2 regions of the Pseudomonas sp. 05L36 genome follow, and region 1 is predicted to be linked to the other one. Evidence: riboswitches for the same ligand, from Rfam matches in the RefSeq annotation. Region 1 holds a riboswitch; the other holds the start of a gene.
The links. A riboswitch is a leader RNA that binds a small molecule or an ion and turns the genes downstream of it on or off. The one in region 1 is predicted to bind cobalamin.
Positions count from the first base shown of each region.

Region 1 (4,206 bases):
CGCGGCAGGGTTTGCGGCTCGCCCCAGGTGTAATCACGCGCCAGCCAGCGGTTGGCCAGACAGCGGAAGAAATCCAGGGCGTTACCCATGCCACCCTGACGCAGAAACTGCCAGAGCCGGTCGCGATCCTCGGCACCGACGGTGCTCAGGTCACTGAGCTCCGGGTCCGGACGATCATCGCCCGGCACCAGAATCACCTGCACGCCGCGCTGCGACAGTTCGACCAGGCGCTCGATGCCGTAACGCCAATAGGCGATGCCGCCGTGCAGTGAAATCAGGATCACCCTGGCGTGACGCAGCACTTCATCGACGTACAAATCGACCGAGGCATGGTTCTGCACCAGCATCGGGTTGGCCAGGCGCACGCTCGGGTAATCGTCGGGCAATTGCTGCGCCGCTTCGGCGAGCAGCGCCAGGCTGGAATCGCCGCTACACAGGACCACCAGCTCGGCAGGGGTTTGTCCAAGGTCGGCAATGTTGTCATCCGACACGAAACCGCCGGGTTGGGTCCTGAGCAGGTGCATGGCTTACACGCTGAGCGCGGCGCGCAATTGCGCTTCGAGCACGGCGGCGTCCAGTTCCTGGCCGATCAGCACCAGGCGGGTTACGCGTGCTTCTTCGGCGCCCCACTGGCGGTCGAAGTGCTTGTCGAAACGCGTGCCCACGCCCTGGATCAGCAGGCGCATCGGTTTGTTCGGGATCGCGGCAAAACCCTTGACCCGCAGGATGCCGTGCTGGACCACCAATTGGGTCAGCGCATCCAGCAGCAAGCTTTCGTCGGCTTGCGGCAGTTCGATGGAGATCGAATCGAAGGCGTCGTGATCGTGGTCGTCATGATCATCGTCACCATCGTGATGATGGTCGTGGTGGCTGTGACGACTGTCGATGTGTTCTTCGGAGCCGGCACCCAGGCCGATCAGCACGTCCAGCGGCAGGCGACCGCTGCTGGCTTCAATGATTTTCACCGCTGGCGGCAATTCCTCGGCGACTTCCAGGCGCACGCGGGCCAGGTCCGCCGGGTTGATCAGGTCGGCTTTGTTGAGAATCACCAGATCGGCGCTGGCCAGTTGGTCGGCGAACAGTTCGTGCAGCGGCGATTCGTGGTCCAGGTTCGGGTCGAGTTTGCGCTGGACGTCGACCTGATCCGGGAACGCGGCGAAGGTGCCGGCGGCCACGGCCGGGCTGTCGACCACGGTGATTACCGCATCCACCGTGCAGGCGCTGCGGATTTCCGGCCACTGGAAGGCTTGCACCAGCGGCTTGGGCAGGGCCAGGCCCGAGGTTTCGATGAGGATATGGTCGAGATCGCCGCGACGGGCCACCAGTTCGCGCATCACCGGGAAGAATTCTTCCTGGACGGTGCAGCACAGGCAGCCGTTGGCCAGCTCATAGACACGGCCGTTGGCTTCTTCTTCGGTGCAACCGATGGAGCATTGCTTGAGGATTTCGCCATCAATACCCAACTCACCGAATTCGTTGACGATCACCGCGATGCGGCGACCCTGGGCGTTGTCGAGCATGTGCCGCAGCAGCGTGGTTTTACCCGAGCCGAGAAAGCCGGTGACGATGGTGACGGGGAGTTTGGCCAGTGTTTTCATCGGATGCCCTATGGCTAAGGTGGCGGGCATACGGGACGACGACCGGCAACGCGGGCGCGCGTGCCTGAAGAGTTCGCCACCGGATCACCCCGCCCGGTTGAAAGTGAGAATCTGTGACGAGGCAGGTCTCCTGGCTGACGGTGTGCCGGCCTAGAGCCTGGCATTCGCTGCGCCTTCCCGCCGGCCTCATGGATTGAGTCAGCAGTGGCGTGGCAACGAACATCACCGTTCACAGTTGCGGGGGCAGCCGCGGCATCGACCGCGTTCCCTTCTTAGCTTCGACAAACGCCGAAGAACCTCGAAAGCGCAAGGCTACGCATGGTATTGGGGCGGGTCAATCGCTACGCGCGCCCTCCCCTGTAGGAGCTGCCGAAGGCTGCGATCTTTTGATCTTGTTTTTAAAAAGCAAAATCAAAAGATCGCAGCCTTCGGCAGCTCCTACAAAGAGCCGGGCATCATTCAGCTTCAAGTGAGAACCCTTGCCAATTGACGCCCAACCCCTGCCCATGCTCTCCTACGCACCTTGTTACGGGTGCCCTTCACAGGGTGAAACGGGAAACCGGTGAATCATGTGCTTTACTCTAAAGCCATGTCAGTCCGGTGCTGCCCCCGCAACGGTAAGCGAGCGAAGCGTCAGATCCACTGTGCCAATACGGCATGGGAAGGTGATGCTTTCAGGTTCAGGCCAAGCCTTTGCCCCTCGTGAGCCCGGAGACCGGCCCGCAACACAAAGTGACCAGTACGGTCACTGAACCAACAAACCCGCGGTGGGCGGGCGCTGTTTGAAACCTTGCGCGCCTGGTCGTGCGGTTTTTTGCATGCGCTCTTAATCCCCGCTGACAGACCAGAGGGAAACGCCATGTCGATCATCAGCAGCGCCGAACACACATCCGCGAGCACCACCTCAACCCTGACCCAACGTCTGACCGTCGCCGTCTGCGCGTCGATCCTTGGCGCCTGCCTTGTGTATTTTGCCGGTTTCTCGCACATCGAAGCGGTGCACAACGCCGCCCACGATACCCGTCACAGCTCCGCGTTCCCGTGCCATTGAGAGCTGTCGTCATGATCAAGCGTATTGCGCAAACCGCAGGTTTCACCGGGTTGCTGGCCGCCCTGTTGCTGACCCTGCTGCAAAGCTTCTGGGTCGCTCCGCTGATTTTGCAGGCCGAGACCTACGAAAAATCCGAGCCGGCCGCTGTTGAAATGCATGAACACGCCGACGGTGCGATGGCTGCCCACACTCACGATGCGCAAGCCTGGGAGCCGGAAGACGGCTGGCAGCGCGTGCTGTCGACCACCGGCGGCAACCTGGTGGTAGCGGTCGGTTTCGCCCTGATGCTCGCCGGCCTGTACACCTTGCGTGCGCCGACCAAAACCTCCCAGGGCCTGCTCTGGGGCCTGGCCGGTTATGCGACGTTCGTGCTCGCGCCGACGCTCGGCCTGCCACCTGAATTGCCCGGCACTGCCGCCGCCGATCTGGCACAACGGCAACTGTGGTGGATTGGCACCGCTGCTTCCACTGCCGTCGGTATCGCCCTGATCGTATTCAGCCGTCACTGGCTGATGAAAGTCCTCGGCGCAGCGATTCTCGCCGTCCCCCATGTGATTGGCGCGCCGCAACCGGAAGTGCATTCGATGCTCGCTCCGGAGGCACTGGAAGCCCAGTTCAAAATCGCTTCGCAACTGACCAACGTGGCGTTCTGGCTGGCCCTGGGCCTGATCAGCGCCTGGTTGTTCCGTCGCAAAAGCGATGGTCAATACCACGCATGACGGATATCAGCACAGCGCCGACCCTGGTGGTCGGCCTGGGCTGCCAGCGCGGCTGCCCCGTCAGCACGTTGCTGGCGCTGCTCGATCAGGCACTGGAGGCGCACCAGATTGCTCGTCATGAAATCAAGGCCCTGGCCAGCATCGACTCCAAGCGTGACGAACCTGCGCTAATCGAACTGGCCCAACAGCTTGGCCTGGAATTGATGTATTTCAGCAGTGAACAACTGGCCGCTTATGAACCGCAACTCAGTCATCAATCGCAAATAGCGTTTGAACGCACCGGTTGCTACGGCGTGGCGGAAAGCGCCGCACTGGCCCTGGCGGAACAACTCGCCCAGGCCCCGGCAAAACTGCTGATTCCACGACAAAAATACGCCCAGGCAACCCTGGCATTGGCCGGCGCGGCATAAAAAACCCGATAATCCCCACCGTTGATCATGAACACTCTTCATCTGAAGCCCTGTTCAGCCCCTTTTTTCCCCACAGGAACCGACGATGACCGTCTACTTCATTGGCGCAGGTCCCGGCGACCCCGAACTGATTACCGTCAAGGGCCAGCGGCTGATTCGCAGTTGTCCGGTGATCATTTATGCCGGTTCCCTGGTACCGGCCGCCGTACTGGAAGGTCACTGTGCCGAACAGGTGGTCAACAGCGCCGAACTGCACCTGGAACAGATCATCGACCTGATCAGGACCGCCCACGCCAACGGTCAGGATGTTGCCCGGGTGCACTCCGGCGATCCGAGTCTTTATGGCGCCATTGGCGAACAGATTCGCTATCTGCGCGAGTTGGGAATTGCGTTCGAAATCGTACCTGGCGTGACGGCCACAGCCGCTT
Region 1 covers NZ_JBFTOU010000017.1:34,960-39,165, forward strand. Annotated here, with positions in the region: gene cobN (cobaltochelatase subunit CobN) at 1-524, opposite strand, end outside; gene cobW (cobalamin biosynthesis protein CobW) at 528-1,598, opposite strand; cobalamin riboswitch at 1,702-1,914, opposite strand; cobalamin riboswitch at 2,112-2,336, shown strand; gene AC1DKH_RS18580 (CbtB domain-containing protein) at 2,458-2,649, shown strand; gene AC1DKH_RS18585 (CbtA family protein) at 2,661-3,368, shown strand; gene AC1DKH_RS18590 (cobalamin biosynthesis protein) at 3,365-3,778, shown strand; gene cobM (precorrin-4 C(11)-methyltransferase) at 3,864-4,206, shown strand, end outside.

Region 2 (4,206 bases), on a different contig from region 1:
AAAGGGGAATTGAGGTTTTGCAGAAACACCGTGCGGGTTTCCGCGATGCCATCGTGATCCTTGTCCCGCAGCAACGTGATGCGGTTCGGGCTGGGCACGGTAGAGCCGGCACGCCCCATGACTTTCTTCATGACCCAGCCGCGAATGCCATTGCCGTCTTCGGGTTTGGGTGGTGCGGCGGTTTCCGCCACCAGCACATCGCCATTGGGCAGCACATAAAGCCAGCGCGGGTGATCCAGGTCTTCGGCAAAAGCGGTCACTTGGGTGCCATTGGCGGCGATGGGCTTCGCACCCTGCGGCCAACCGATGGCCGGGGCGATGTTCAGGGTCGGGATCAGGGTTTTGTTCGGTTCCGGCAATTGTGGCGATGGACCGGTGCCGTCGGAGACTTGCAGGCGGGAGGTCTCGCCACAAGCGGCGAGCCCTCCGCAGAGCGCGATAACGAGAACGAGCGGGGGCTTGCGCATGCTGGTGTTCCCTATGAATGCCTTGTTCTAATCATAGAGATGCGTTGTCGTCCGATGGTTCAACCCTTAGCCACGTGCTTCCTTGAACAGCACCGCAATGCCGGGGTGATAGTTGCCGGCTTCGTTGCGCAATTTGCGATAGGCGTATGGGAAATACCAGGCGACCGCGCAGGTGTGTTCCTTTTGCAGGTCGTCGACCATGTCCTGGAGTTCTTCCGGTGTGGCGCCTTGCTGGGCTTTTTGCGGGGCGACGAACAGGCAGCCGAGTTTCAGGTCGCTGGCGTGGCTCAGTCGCTTCGCATCGCTGGCGATGTCGAGCAGGGCCTGAGTCAGGTTGAGGCTGTTGACCCGTGGCCAGCGCTGGCTGGTCTGGATATAGGCGCGGGTTTCCGGCGAGGCGAGGAACAGGTCGGCACGGCTGTTGCGCTCGCCTTCTTCGGTCTGTTTGCGGGTTGGCGTCTGTTGCAGCGTGACCATCCCGGCCATCCAGGCGGCGGCAGACAGCAGTCCGAGATTGGCTTTTTCGTCGTGCCAGTACGGTGTGTCGCCATCACCGCGGACGGCGTTATAGCGGTCGATGCATTCGAACCAGCGCTCGAGCACCGGGCGCAGGAATTCCAGCTTTGGATTGCTGATGATCATGCCTTGCATGGGCTCACCCTTGTTATTGTGTTGTGGGGATTGTGGCTCTTTGATATCACTGCTTTGGGCGTGGCACAAGATTGACGTCAGTTTATTGATTGATGGCAGATATTCGGTCGATCGCCTCCCGGCTTTAATTGACGCTCCACCCCCAACCCTCTAACCTTCGCGGCTTGTTTCAGGTGCTCTGTGGCTTGGGTCGACAGAGTGAAACAGGGAAGCCGGTGAGTGAATCCTTCTGTTGGTCGAAGGCCCGCAATTCCGGCGCTGCCCCCGCAACGGTAAATGAGTGAAAACTGTGTCTGATGCCACTGTGTCGATTCGATGCGGGAAGGCGCACAGTCTGGCCTCGCGCCACTCATGAGCCCGGAGACCGGCCTGATTCATCCAGCGGCATCACGGTGGGCGATGCCAGGCTTTTTGCCTTCTATTCTTGTGCCTGCCCGCCGTTATTCCTGCCTCAACGGAGAGCTCCCCCATGACTGATACCCCCGATCGTGACGAACGCCACCTGGCGCGCATGCAGCGCAAAAAAGCCGTGATCGACGAGCGCATCGCCAATTCCCCGAACGAATGCGGCCTGCTGCTGGTGTTGACCGGCAACGGCAAGGGCAAGAGCAGTTCGGCCTTCGGCATGCTTGCCCGCGCCATGGGGCACGACATGCAATGCGGCGTGGTGCAGTTCATCAAGGGCCGCAACAGCACCGGCGAAGAGCTGTTCTTCCGGCGCTTTCCCGAGCAGGTGCACTTTCATGTGATGGGCGAAGGCTTTACCTGGGAAACCCAGGACCGCCAGCGCGACATCGCCGCCGCCGAAGCCGCCTGGGCGGTGTCGCAGCAACTGCTGCGCGATCCGTCCATCGGTCTGGTGGTGCTGGATGAGCTGAACATCGCTCTCAAGCACGGCTACCTCGATCTCGATCAGGTGCTCAGCGACTTGCAGGCCCGGCCGCCGATGCAACATGTGGTGGTCACCGGTCGTGCAGCGAAGCCGGAAATGATCGAGATGGCCGACACCGTCACCGAAATGGGTGTGATCAAACACGCCTTTCAAGCCGGGATCAAAGCGCAGAAAGGCGTCGAATTGTGAATCAGCCTCGACTCTGTCCGGCGGTACTGATTGCCGCGCCGGCTTCCGGCCAGGGCAAGACCACCGTCACCGCGGCGCTGGCCCGATTGCATCGCAATCAGGGGCGCAAGGTTCGCGTGTTCAAGTGCGGCCCCGACTTTCTCGACCCGATGATCCTCGAGCGCGCCAGCGGTGCGCCGGTGTATCAGCTGGACATGTGGATGGTTGGTGAGCAAGAAAGTCGCCGGCTGCTGTGGGAAGCCGCTGCTGAAGCCGACCTGATCCTGATCGAAGGTGTCATGGGGCTGTTCGACGGTACGCCGTCGAGCGCCGATCTGGCACGGCATTTCGGTGTACCGGTGCTGGGTGTGATCGATGGCACTGCCATGGCCCAGACCTTTGGCGCCCTGGCCCTGGGGCTGGCGCGTTATCAGCCGGACTTGCCGTTCGCCGGGGTGCTGGCCAATCGTGTCGGTACGCTGCGCCACGCGCAACTGCTCGAAGGCAGCCTGACTGAAGGTTTGCGCTGGTACGGCGCGCTGTCCCGGGAAACCGGGATCGAATTGCCGAGCCGGCACCTGGGGCTGGTGCAGGCCAGTGAGCTGAACGATCTCGACCTGCGCCTCGATGCGGCCGCCGATGCACTGGCCAGTAGTTGCGAGGTTGCGCTGCCGCCGGCGGTCGAGTTCGCCGCCCCTGATGTCATTGCAGCCGAACCGCTGCTGGCCGGTGTGCGCATTGCCGTCGCCCGCGATGAAGCCTTTGCGTTCACCTACGGCGCGAGCCTGGATCTGCTGCGGGCGATGGGCGCCGAGTTGTCGTTCTTCTCGCCGATCCGCGACAGTGCGTTGCCGGAGGCGGACAGCCTGTATCTGCCCGGTGGTTACCCGGAACTGCACCATGTTGGGTTGGCGCAAAACACCGCGATGCTCGACGCGATCCGTGCCCACCACCGGGCAGGCAAACCGTTGCTCGCCGAGTGTGGCGGCATGCTGTATCTGCTCGATTCCCTGACCGATGTCGAGGGCACTCGCGCCGAACTGGTTGGCTTGCTGGCCGGTGATGCGGTCATGCAAAAGCGTCTGGCCGCGCTGGCGTTGCAAGCGGTGGAATTGCCGGAAGGTTCGCTGCGCGGGCACACCTATCACCATTCGCTGACCACCACTGAACTGGCGCCGATTGCCCGTGGCTTGAGCCCTAACGGCGGACGCGGAGCGGAGGCGGTCTACCGTGAAGGGCGGATGACCGCCTCTTACGTGCACTTTTATTTCCCGTCCAATCCCTCGGCGATTGCCGCATTGTTTGCGCCTGAGCAAAACCCTGTGGGAGCGAGCCTGCTCGCGAAGAGTCCATGACGGACAACGCATTTTCCGAAGCCGAACGCGCAGCGGTCTATCGCGCCATCGCCGAACGGCGCGACATGCGCCACTTCAGCGGCGGCACCGTCGAGCCCGAATTGCTGCTGCGCCTGCTCGAGGCCGCACATCAGGCACCGAGTGTCGGCCTGATGCAGCCCTGGCGCTTCATCCGCATCAGCGATCGCGCCTTGCGCGGGCGAATCCAGGCCCTGGTGGAAGAAGAACGCGTCCGCACCGCCGAAGCCCTCGGCGAGCGCAGCGACGAGTTCATGAAGCTCAAGGTGGAAGGCATCAACGATTGCGCCGAGGTACTGGTCGCCGCACTGATGGACGACCGCGAGCAGCATATCTTCGGCCGCCGCACCTTGCCGGAAATGGACATGGCCTCGCTGTCCTGTGCGATCCAGAACCTGTGGCTGGCATCCCGCGCCGAAGGGCTGGGCATGGGCTGGGTGTCGCTGTTCGAACCACAGGCACTGGCGGACCTGTTGAGGTTGCCACCGGGAGCCAAACCGCTGGCGGTGCTGTGCCTTGGGCCGGTGAAGGAATTCTATCCGGCACCGATGCTGGTGCTCGAAGGCTGGGCGCAGGCGCGTCCGCTACATGAATTGCTGTATGAAAACTATTGGGGAGTGAGTCAATGAGTGTGGCGTTGTTGAGTGTCGCTGCG
Region 2 covers NZ_JBFTOU010000009.1:242,972-247,177, reverse strand. Annotated here, with positions in the region: gene AC1DKH_RS13210 (PQQ-dependent sugar dehydrogenase) at 1-467, opposite strand, end outside; gene AC1DKH_RS13205 (hypothetical protein) at 534-1,118, opposite strand; cobalamin riboswitch at 1,273-1,505, shown strand; gene cobO (cob(I)yrinic acid a,c-diamide adenosyltransferase) at 1,588-2,199, shown strand; gene AC1DKH_RS13195 (cobyrinate a,c-diamide synthase) at 2,196-3,533, shown strand; gene bluB (5,6-dimethylbenzimidazole synthase) at 3,530-4,180, shown strand; gene cbiB (adenosylcobinamide-phosphate synthase CbiB) at 4,177-4,206, shown strand, end outside.
Region 2: it holds a riboswitch for cobalamin, as region 1 does, so the genes downstream of both, cobO (cob(I)yrinic acid a,c-diamide adenosyltransferase) here and AC1DKH_RS18580 (CbtB domain-containing protein) in region 1, are expected to answer to the same signal.